Regions from separate parts of the Thalassospira sp. GO-4 genome, predicted to be linked through region 1. Evidence: predicted binding sites of a transcription regulator. Region 1 holds the regulator's gene; the other holds the start of a gene.

Region 1 (5,672 bases):
GGGACCGGAAAACATCCCGACCAGAACCCTTTATTCGACCGAAATCACCGGAACTGTCATCGGTATTGAACCCCGCGGCAGTCGCATGCGCGTTACCCTTGATCCGACAAATATTCAGGGTCTTTCCGATGATTGGAATGTCCGGCTTAGTTTTCTCGGTGACAGCGCGCTTTCAATCGGTGATGAGGTGCGCGTAAAGGCACGGTTGTTTCCACTGCGCCCGCCGTCGGTTCCCGGTGATCCCGATTTCGCGCGCAACCTTTATTTCAGCCAGATCGGCGCAACCGGGTTTGCATTCGGCCGTCAGTTTGAAGTGTTGAGCGAGAAGGATGCATATGAAAACAATGGCATAGGATCGATTGTTGAACATCTGCGTCAGAAAACATCCGACGTGATCAATCGATATGTAACCGCGCCCGAGGCCGGGATTGCCAAAGCATTGATCATCGGTGAACGCGGCGATGTCACTGCTGAAATTGCCGAGGATCTGAGGAAATCCGGGCTGGCCCATCTTTTGGCGATTTCCGGATTGCATATGGGGTTGCTGTGCGGAACCGTTTTCTTTCTGGTGCGTCTTGGGTTGGCTGCGATACCGGGGATCGCATTGCGCTATCCGGTCAAAAAATGGGCGGCACTTGCGGCCGCCGGGGCGGGGTTCATTTATCTCGGACTGTCGGGGGCAACAGTGCCGACGCAGCGGGCCTTTGTGATGTTGCTGGTCGTATGGATTGCTCTGTTGCTTGATCGCCGTGCCATATCGTTACGGTTGGTGGGGGTGGCCGCACTGGTTGTTTTGGTGTTAAGGCCCGATGCGGTGCTTGGTGCCAGTTTTCAGCTTTCCTTTGCTGCTGTCGGGGCACTTGTTGCCTTTTATGACGGGCCCGGGCGTCGATGGCTTGACCGCCATGGCGGACGTCCGTGGCATGAACGTCTTGTGGTCTATATGGCGGGGCTTTTGATCACCAGTGTCATTGTGACGGTTGTGACAGCACCGATTATCGGATTTCATTTCGGGCGGATATCGGTGCTTGGCATTGTTGCCAATCTGGTTGCCATTCCGATAATGGCATTTTGGGTGATGCCGTTAATTGTCCTGACGCTGGCATTGATGCCATTCGGGTTGGCGGGCGGTGTGCTTGCACTGATGGCGCCCGGATTGACTGTTCTGATCAAAACAGCATCCCTTGTCGCCGCCCAGGAATGGGGTTTGTGGTATGTGGCCGGGCTCGGTGATGTGGCAACCGCCTGTTTGTTGCTGGCAATTGCGTGGGCCGTGATCTGGCGCGATCAGATTGCCCTTGTGGTGTCCGGGCCGCTTTTGATCATCGCCATCATTGCGCAGGTGACCCACCAAACACCGGATGTTCTTGTATCGGGTGATCAGGAAAGCTGGGCCGTTTATGACAGGGAACAGGAAATCCTGCATTTGGCCGACGGGCTTGGTGATTTCCAAAAATCCCTGTGGATGAGCCGTTTTGGCATCCGTCCGGAAGATGAAGCCGCAAGAATAAGGCATTGTAAAAACGATCCGTGTCTTGTGGTCACTGGCACTGGTGATAAGGAGACTAGGACCATTGTCGCAACCAGTCTGGCCAATCCGTTCTATGCCTGTCGCAATGCCGATCTTGTGATTACGCTAAAAAACGATTTGCCAATCCGAAACTGTCGCCAGGACGGGGCGCGGGTGATGATTGATGATGACGTTTTGTGGTGGCAGGGCGGTGTGGCCCTTGATACGGCGAAGCTTGATCAGGGAAGGTCGTCATTTGAAACCGTGCGGGCAATATCCGGTCACTGGCCGTGGATCGTGATTGGCGGCAAAGCTGCTCCATCGCAACGGTAATCAGTGGTCGTACCTGGACCGGGTCGGATGCACTGATCCCGAATACACAAAATCGCCCGTGCGAAGATCACAGCGGGCGATTTTGTGTGTGTAGTTGTCGGTGGCTTAATACTGGCGCAGCAACCCGACCAGACGACCCTGAATACGGACGCGATCCGGTGACAGGGCGCGCGTCTCATACCGGGCATTCGCCGGTTCCAGAAGAACCTCACCGCGCCCGCGTTTAAGGCGCTTAAGGGTCGCTTCGCTGTCATCGACAAGGGCAACGACAATCGTGCCGTCATGGGCCTGCTCGCACCGCTGGATCAGGACGGTATCACCATCAAGGATGCCGGCCTCGACCATGGAATCACCCGATACTTCAAGTGCATAGTGATCGCCTGATCCCAAAAGGGCAGCGGGCACCTGAACCATGGTGCTTTGATCACGCAATGCCTCGATCGGGGTACCCGCAGCAATGCGACCATAAAGTGGAAGCGAAATGGCTTCGCCGGTTTCGGCAAAGGCCGTGGGCACGGTTGCCGGACGATGGGGGGCTTTGCGCGCACTGGCAATGGATGTGACGTTGTTCGGGGTTTCGGGGGTGTCATCGTCGCTGTTTTCCGGAAGCCGGATGACTTCCAGCGCACGGGCGCGATGCGCAAGACGGCGGATAAAACCGCGTTCCTCAAGCCCGGTAATCAGACGATGGATCCCCGATTTGGATTTAAGGTTCAGGGCCTCTTTCATTTCATCGAAAGAGGGCGAGATACCGTGATCGCGAAGGTAATTGTCAATATAGACCAGCAACTCATATTGCTTGCGCGTCAGCATGATATTTCCCGAACCTGTAGCAAGAACAAAAAGGATACACAAATGTTCTACTTTAGTTCTTTTGTCGGGTCAAGCGCATCGGGCCAAAAACAACGGATTGGCCGTGATTCAGGCAATAATTGCGGGTTTTGAATGGTAGCCGCCCGCCCGCAAACACCCTAATCTGCGATGAAAGTCCCCGATTTCCCGCCTTCCTTGCGGGTGACGCGGATATCGGTAATCTGCATGGCCTTGTCGACGGCCTTGCACATGTCAAATACGGTCAAGGCTGCGACAGAGGCCGCTGTCAACGCCTCCATCTCGACACCGGTCTTGCCGGTGGTCTTGCAGGTCGCGGTGATATCAACCCCGTCAACATCATCGGCCAGTTCAAGATCAACCGTCACCGATGTCAGGGGCAGGGGATGGCAAAGCGGAATGAGGTCGGGTGTCTTTTTGGCCCCCATGATCCCGGCAAGCTGCGCGATGCCAAGAACATCACCCTTTTTGTGGCCACGATCAGCAATCAGCTTTGCCGTTTGCGCAGACATCAATACCCGCGCCTTGGCAATGGCAACGCGGGTGGTATCGGTCTTGTCCGAAATATCCACCATCACGGCGTTGCCACCGGCATCAATATGGGAAAGTTGGTCTGCCACGGTGGTTCCTTGTTTTATTTATAATTGCATGATAACTCAAAAATACACGCAAATTTACTGGTTGCATGAAATGTCTACTCATATGAATAGATACACTAAATTTCTTTTTAGCGGAACTTTTGTACTTCTTCAGGCCTGCGGTATCCAGCATATGCCAGAGAGGCTCCTTGCCGAAAATGAAGTTGATCATCTTCGTGAAGTTGGAACAACTATTCTGGAAAGAGAATACCAAGATCCGTCATATTTGCCCCCTGGTTACGCAAAGCTAAGTCGCCAAGAGGTCGAAGCCACTCTTACCGGCAAATCATTCACGTTTGTTAATCCGGCAACCGCCTTGCAATTCCGGGCGTCGCTAGATACAGGCGGTCAAACCTTGATTCGAGGGCGAGGTGCCATTTCTTGGTCCGGTGAAGCGACTTGGGGAACTTTTACCGGAGAAGCCTATCATGATCGGGATAAGCTTTGTTTCACGCCGAATTTTTGTTTTGTCTTTTCACGGTTTGATGAACTGGAAGGTAACGACATGCTTGGGGCGCGGGTTCACCAGAGCGGACAAGAGATGCTGCCGCTCAATCTGCGTTACTGGGTCTTCACGCACATAGATCCCATTAACGCCCCGGCTGACTAATAGGATAGCCAGCCGTAGCAAGCTCTGATTATTACGCCGCAAGGCCAAGAAGGTTGCGGGTTGCCGCAGTGACGTCGTCCTGACGCATCAGGCTTTCCCCAATCAGGAAGCATTGCGCACCAACCTTGGCCATGCGTGAAAGGTCTTCGGGCGTGAACAATCCGCTTTCGGCGACCAGAAGACGGTCGCTATCGACCATGCCAGCCAGTTCTTCGGTCGTGGTCAGCGAAATTTCCATGGTCTTGAGGTTACGGTTATTGACCCCGACCAGACGCGATTTCAGTTTCAGGGCACGTTCAAGTTCCGGCGCGTTGTGAACTTCGATCAGAACATCCATGCCAAGGCTGTGTGCCGCATCTTCAAGTTCGGCAGCCAGTCCGTCTTCAAGGGCTGCCATAATCAAAAGAATGCAATCAGCCCCCAAGGCGCGTGCTTCGGTGATCTGGTAGGGATCAACCATGAAATCCTTGCGCAATGCCGGAAGGTCAACAGCAGCGCGCGCCGTCACAAGATAGCTGTCATCCCCCTGGAAATAGGGCATATCGGTCAGAACCGAAAGGCAGCTTGCCCCGCCAGCCTCATAGGCCTTTGCCAGTTCCGGCGGATTGAAATCGGCGCGGATCAGTCCCTTGGACGGGGATGCTTTCTTGATTTCGGCAATCAGGCCATAACGGCCATCGGCAACACTGGTTTCAAGGGCCTTGATAAAGCCGCGCGGTGCCGATTGTGCTTTGGCTTCGGCTTCAAGCGTGGCAAGGCTTTTGCGGGTCTTGCAGGCGGCAACGTGTTCGCGTTTGTCGTCGCAGATTTTCTTAAGAACGTCGCTCACGCTGCGTTTCCTTCGTTGGTAATGGTGACAAGACCCTGAAGCGTTTCTGCGGCCTTGCCGCTATCAATTGCTTCGGATGCCTTTTTGATGCCATCGGCAAGATCGCTGGCAACGCCGGTCACTACAAGTGCCGCCCCGGCATTCATCAGAACGATATCGCGATAGGCATCTTTTTTCGCTGCCAGAAGGTCAAGAATGGCCTTGGCATTCACATCCGCATCGCCGCCCCTAAGGTCATCAAGCGTTGCTGTCTCAAACCCGAAATCGCCCGGGGAAATTTCAAAGGTCCTAACATTGCCGTCTTTGACTTCGGCGACAAAGGTCGGGCCCGTGGTCGAGATTTCATCAAGACCGCTGTGGCCATGAACCACCCATGCATGAACCGATCCAAGGCGATTGAGCACATGGGCAACCGGTTCGACCCATTCCTTGGCAAAGACGCCAAGAACCTGGCGTTTGGTCTTTGCCGGGTTGGCAAGCGGACCCAGCAGGTTAAAGATCGTGCGTGTGCCCATTTCAACGCGGGTCGGCATCACGTGACGCATCGCCGAATGGTGACGGGTCGCCATCATGAAGCACAGACCAATCTCGCCAAGGGCCTTTTCCAGCAATTTCATATCGGCATCAAGATTGACACCAAGCGCCATCAAAACATCAGCCGAACCCGATTTCGACGATGCCGCGCGGTTGCCGTGTTTGGCAACGGTCGCACCTGCGGCGGCGGCAACAATCGCCGCACCGGTTGAAATATTGAAGGTGCCGCTGCCATCACCACCTGTGCCACAGGTATCAACCGCATTTTCCGGGGCAATGATGCCGGTGGCCTTTTCACGCATGACACGTGCTGCCCCGGTAATTTCGTCAACGGTTTCGCCCCGAATGCGCAACCCCATCAGGAAAGCCCCCATCTGCGACGGGGTT
Region 2 (5,672 bases), 1.5 Mb from region 1:
AACCTGATCAAAGCGCGGATCATATCCGTAATTGTTGGTTGCTACCCCGGCGGTATAAGCAACTGCATCTTCGATGCTGGCAACGGCGCGGTCTTCGATTTCCTGGCCTGATACGACGGAAATACTTTTTGCTGTTTCAATCAGGGCTTTGCTGGTTTTTGTACCTGCACTGCTTCGCGTGGCGACATAGCCATGTGCGAGGTCCTCTGAGTCCTGGGCGTTTGCTTCGACATAGACCGGGTCAATGACGTTTGCTCCGCTGTTGTCTGATGTTTCCAGCTTGGTAAGGGAAACCGTATTCTTGCCAGTAAAGCGATAGCTGACGCCACTGCCGGAAAGAAGGATTCTCAATGCCTCTGCAGGGGAATGCGTGCCGTTAAGGGCTGTGCTTTGCAATCCGGCAACCCGATCGACATCATAAAAGAGTTGCAGATTTGTCTGGTTGGCGAAGGTCAAAAGCGCCTGATTAAGGTCCTGAGCCGGGATGGAAAAATCGATTGCGGATGATGTGTCACTTTGCGTTTCTGTATTTTGCTGCGCGGTTGCAGGCGTCGATACCCCGGCAACAACAATACCCGCAGCCAATGCGACCAAGCTGACGCTATGTGCCAGACGATGGCCAAACCCGTTTACCAATCCGGCTTTGCCGGTTTTTATTACCTGCATTACGCAGACCCCCATTCTCGAAAGTTTTTCCGTAACGCAAATGATTGTCATTTGCTTGTATTGGATGAGACGGGATTTGCGTTCAGACTCAGTAAGATAAATTTCAGTTTTTTTGATTTTTGGGTCGATAAAGACCAGAAGCCCAAGAAAAACGGGCCTCCCAGAATGCAGAAATCCTTAGTAAAGAACGGTCATTAGCGGGGTTATCGAGATATTTTGTACCCCAAGTTCCCGTGCAATCAGTTCCAGTCCGGCCTGGGGATCGGTCATGTCAAAGACACCGCTGACAAGCTTGCGTGCCGCAGTCTCGTTCGCAATCATGATTTTGCCGCGCTGGTACCGCGAGAATTCCGAGACAACTTCGCGCAGTGTGACGCGATCAAATATCAGTTTGCCTTTTTGCCAACTAAGCGCACGGTCGGGTTTGATTGTGGACACCGGGCTGATTGAATGGCGGTTATAACGGACGGCCTGATTTTCCGCCAAGATCGCTATTTGTTCTGATGTTGCCGAGTTTGGCTTGACTTCAACCTGATGTTCCAACACGGCAACATTGGTGTGGTCATCAAAGCTGTTGACGATAAACCGTGTGCCCAACGCCTGCACCTGGCCATGCGGCGATGTGACGGTGAAAACACGTTTGTTCGCACGTTCCATCGGAACAGCTTGAAAATCGGCAAGCCCGCTAATCAATGCGATGTTTCGGATTTGATCGGTAAACTGAACCGCGATTGCACTATCGGGGCCCAGGGTGACGGTACTGCCATCCTCAAGTGTAATGGCCTGCACTTCCCCGACAGCAGTGTGATAATCAGCGCTGAGGAAAATGGTCGGGTCACCAAACATAATGCGCGTAGAAGCAACCGCCAGCAGCAAGCTTGCGGCAAGTGCGACGTAGCTCCAGCGGCGTTTCTTTGCCGAGGGGGCCTTGGATGACGGTTTTGCAGGATGTTTAAGCTCGACAACCTTTGGTGAAGGGCTTTCGGTTGTGCGATCTTTTGATCGGATTGCTTCATCCATTACAGCAAGCGCGTTGTTGGCCTCAATGAAAGCTTGCTGGTTTTCCGGTGCGGCATTCAGCCAATTGTGGAGCTCTTCATGTTCAGATGTGCTGAGGTCGCCATTGATCATTTTCGCAACCCAATCGGCCGCGGCCAGATCAATGTTTTTCTGTGTTTCTTGCATCTGGCTCACGTTACCAACCCGCACTTGCCGACAACCCGGACAAAGCGTCCTTATCTGTTGGACGATAAAACTGCAAGAAATGCGTAAAAATTTTGTGCAATTTCATGACCGGCTTTCCCGCATGCGCTTCATCACATGGGCAATAGCGCGCGCGACATGTTTCTGCACGGAGCTGTCAGAAATGTCGAGCTGTTCAGCCGTTTCGCGATAGGTCAGCCCTTCAACGCGCACAAGAGTAAAGATTTCGCGCGTTTTTTCAGGCAGCTCATCAAGCGCGCGGCGTACATATTCAAGCTCAGACTGCCCTCCGACGATCTGTTCGGGCGAGGGTGAATTATTGGGAATGACATCAAGGGGAATGTCATCGGCACCGGCAACCGGGTTTCGCTTTTGTGCCCGAACGTGATCAATCGCAAGATTATGGGCGACGCGGTACAGGTAGGAACGGACATGGGTGACTTCGTTTGCCTTATCGGGGCTGGCATGTTCCGACACACGCAAAAATGTCTCCTGTGTCAGATCCATTGCTGTATCTGCATCACGCAAAAGGCGTGTCAGATAAATCTGCAATTCCCTTTGGTGAGACTGAAAGAGTTTTTTGAGGTCCGTTATTGCCAAGTCACATACCTGACTAAGGTGATGGGTTTTTATGGAGTTATCAAAAATAATACTCATTCGCAATTAATTAGTTGTGCAGGGTGTATGAAATTTGCATCCTGCACGTGTGTAAGGTGAATGTGTGTGGTTGCCTGAATACAGCTTGGGAAAGCAGCCATCTTCGTCGGGCCATACAGAAGCAGTCTGAAAAGTATGAGGTTAACCGTCATGTTTCCGGAAAGCTGCGCCGTGCAAAAACTGGCATTAACCCGTAATGGAACCTTCGGAGGCTTTGGTGCCCCGGATATTTTGAAAGCGACCATTGCAATAATTGACAGGCAACGCCTTGGTCCGCAGGAAATCGAAAGTCTGGCGAGCAGATATTTACATACACACGAACAGCAAAGACGGCTGTCTTTCGAGTTTCCTCAGCGACGTGACAGTTTCACAATCGGACGGTTGGCTGCGAAGCTTGCTTTGAAATGTCATCTCGATGATGTGTCACCACATGATATCGCCATCGGTAGCGGTGTTTTTCACCAGCCTATTATTATGGGTACATCTGTCGGGTGTTGTGAACTTGGTGTGTCGATTTCTCACTCCGACGAGATTTGTGTTGCCGTTATTCACCATAAAGGTCACCCGATCGGCGTCGATGTTGAGCAATTGGCAGAGGCCGACATTGTGCCCGTTCTGAGTGATATTGACGCGAGTTTGCGGCAACAGTTCTTCGAGCTTTCTCTGAATGAGCATGAGGCAGCATCCATACTTTGGTGTGCACGCGAAAGCTTGGGCAAGGTGCTGACAACAGGTATGACTGTGCCGCCCAAACTGTATGAGCCGACCTTAGTATCGGAAGTCGGGGCAGGGGTCAGATTGAACTACAAGACCTTCACACAATACCAGACACAAGTTATGCCAATTGACAAAGCATGGTTGGCGATAACGCTTCCTGCGCAGACAAAAATTGATTTCGGGTGGCTGGAGGCACTCAGCAGTTGACGTGCCTCAACTATCTATCCCGGACGGATCTAGCATGTTGAAAATGTGTCGTGTTTTCTGTCACTAGGCACATTTTCCTTCATCCACTGTCTGTTTGTTGGAGTACTGTTATTGTCACAACGTTTGCACGGTTCCCTTTGCGTGTTCTTGCCAGCAGGCACCGCAGATGGATAGGCCCGCTTTCCTCCATCGCCCCCAGTCCATCTGAAAGCTTTTGATTTGACTCTGATATCGGGCGTTCCTAAATAAGAACAAATAGAGAACATTTGTTGTGTTTGGGTAAGATGCTTGCTGAACGGATCAGGGATGCTCGGGCTGTCTTGGCACGGGCCGAAAAAAGTTGGAGGGGAAATGTATCCTGTTTCCCCGGCAAAGCAGGCGGTGTGATCGGCTGCCTGTTTGGCGGTATGGCCTTGTCACGCAATATCAGCATCGGCGGTTTTGTGCCGGTTGGTATGCATGAGGTGATCTGTGCCCATGATGGTGGGGCGGCGGCGATTTTGGCCTGGTATCTGGCCCGGATTGCTCCGCAAGAGCAGAGGGAAGGGCACGGAAAATTACAAGGCTGCGAGCAAGACAGATCGCAAGAAAAACCGCAAAACAGCGCACAGGACCATGCCCAGTCAAACCGGTCTGTTTTCTGGGTTCGGCAAAGGCGGGCGATTGATCAGGGCGGGTTTTATCATCTGGCCTTGCCGGTCGGGCAGGCAACGGATCCGCCGCCCTTGATGATGACAGTCGATCAGCAGGATATCGCCTTATGGAGCTGTGAGGAGGCCGCCAAATCCGGGCAGGTCGCATCGATTATTCTGGAAACCACCGATTACGACCTGACATCGGCAAGGCGTCTGCAACTGGCCTGTGAGGCGGGTGGAACCCGGATGATTGTTTTGCGCCGGGCATCTCATGGCGGGCGGCTGATGCCATCAAGTGCACTGACACGCTGGAAGATCGAACCGGCCCTAAGCACGCCAGACACCAAGACAGGGAATATTCATCATCTCAGCCTGATCGGGGGACGCGGGGTCCGACCGGGAAGCTGGAAAGTCAAAACCGATGCATCAACGTTTTCTTTATCTGTGGTTGACCCACTGGAAGACGGATTGTCAGAAAATCAGCAGAACCACGGCCGATACCCGCCACAAGGCGGACCAGGACGTGTCATCTGAAAACAGCAACCCTATCGGGCAGGCAGATGATGCTGACGGGCCACATGTCATCACGCGCGCCGATCACAAAGGGGTTCTGGTGTGCGGGCTGAATGCCCGGGCCCGGGACGCCGGATTATACGGGGGCATGCGTCTGTCCGATGCGCGCAGCATCCTTCCCGCTTTGCACGACAGCCCCGAGGATGAGGTGCTGTATGACATGCATCTGGCGGGATTGATCCGTTTGATGGATCGATACAGCCCCTGGGTCGCGCCGGATCGGGAATTGCATGCGCACGGCCTGCAAGGCGATGGCGGATTATGGCTGGAAATCACCGGCGGCAGTCATTTGTTTGGCGGGGAAGCCGCCATGATCGGTCACATCCTGCGTGATGTGAAATCCCGGGGCTATGGTGCCAGAATTGCCATTGCCGATACGGCCGGGGCCGCCTGGGCCGCTGCGCGTCATCATCCCGGTGCGTCGACCGAGCATATCCTGTCCTTGCCCGCCGATCATGAAATCGCGGCAGGATTTCCGGTTTCGGCCCTGCGTCTGTCAGATGACATCATCGCCCTGTTGTCGCGGCTTGGCCTTAAGCAACTGGGCGATATTACACCCTTGCCGCGCGCCAATATCACCACCCGGCTGGGACCCGATGTGTTGCGCCGTCTTGATCAGTTTTATGGGCGCTTGCCCGAACATCTGAACTTCAAATTGCCCGATACTCCCTGGCTGATCAAACAAAGCTTTGGCGAGCCGCTTGGCGATGCGACCAATCTGGCACTGGCGATCGAAGACATGACCGGCAAGCTGTGCGAGATGCTTGCGGCTGAAAATCTGGGCCTGCGGCGGATATGTGTCCGTTCGATCCGGGTGGATGGTCATGCCCATACCATCACCACGACAACCGGGACCCCGTGTCAGTCAGCACCGCATATTCTGCGATTGCTGGGCGAAAAAATGCCCGGTGTCGATACCGGTTTCGGTATCGAGCAGATCATTGTCCATGCGCCGTGGGTCGAACATGTCGCCTTTCGCCAGGCCCGCCTTGACCATCAGCAGGATGACAGCAG

What was found. Region 1 encodes LexA, which represses DNA repair genes until DNA is damaged. Its sites were predicted from a motif close to ATGTTCTANTTTGGTTC; they were not measured.
Region 2: a site for LexA is predicted at 3,700-3,716, ahead of M9H61_RS18625 (ImuA family protein). Genes of this name have one in related genera too.

The regions. Positions count from the first base shown of each region.
Region 1 covers NZ_CP097807.1:993,086-998,757, reverse strand. Annotated here, with positions in the region: gene M9H61_RS04805 (ComEC/Rec2 family competence protein) at 1-1,843, shown strand, start outside; gene lexA (transcriptional repressor LexA) at 1,949-2,656, opposite strand; gene moaC (cyclic pyranopterin monophosphate synthase MoaC) at 2,815-3,294, opposite strand; gene M9H61_RS04790 (hypothetical protein) at 3,365-3,922, shown strand; gene trpC (indole-3-glycerol phosphate synthase TrpC) at 3,954-4,751, opposite strand; gene trpD (anthranilate phosphoribosyltransferase) at 4,748-5,672, opposite strand, start outside.
Region 2 covers NZ_CP097807.1:4,079,061-4,084,732, forward strand. Annotated here, with positions in the region: gene M9H61_RS18605 (TonB-dependent siderophore receptor) at 1-666, opposite strand, end outside; gene M9H61_RS18610 (FecR domain-containing protein) at 844-1,851, opposite strand; gene M9H61_RS18615 (RNA polymerase sigma factor) at 1,954-2,526, opposite strand; gene M9H61_RS18620 (4'-phosphopantetheinyl transferase superfamily protein) at 2,677-3,450, shown strand; gene M9H61_RS18625 (ImuA family protein) at 3,834-4,619, shown strand; gene M9H61_RS18630 (DNA polymerase Y family protein) at 4,507-5,672, shown strand, end outside.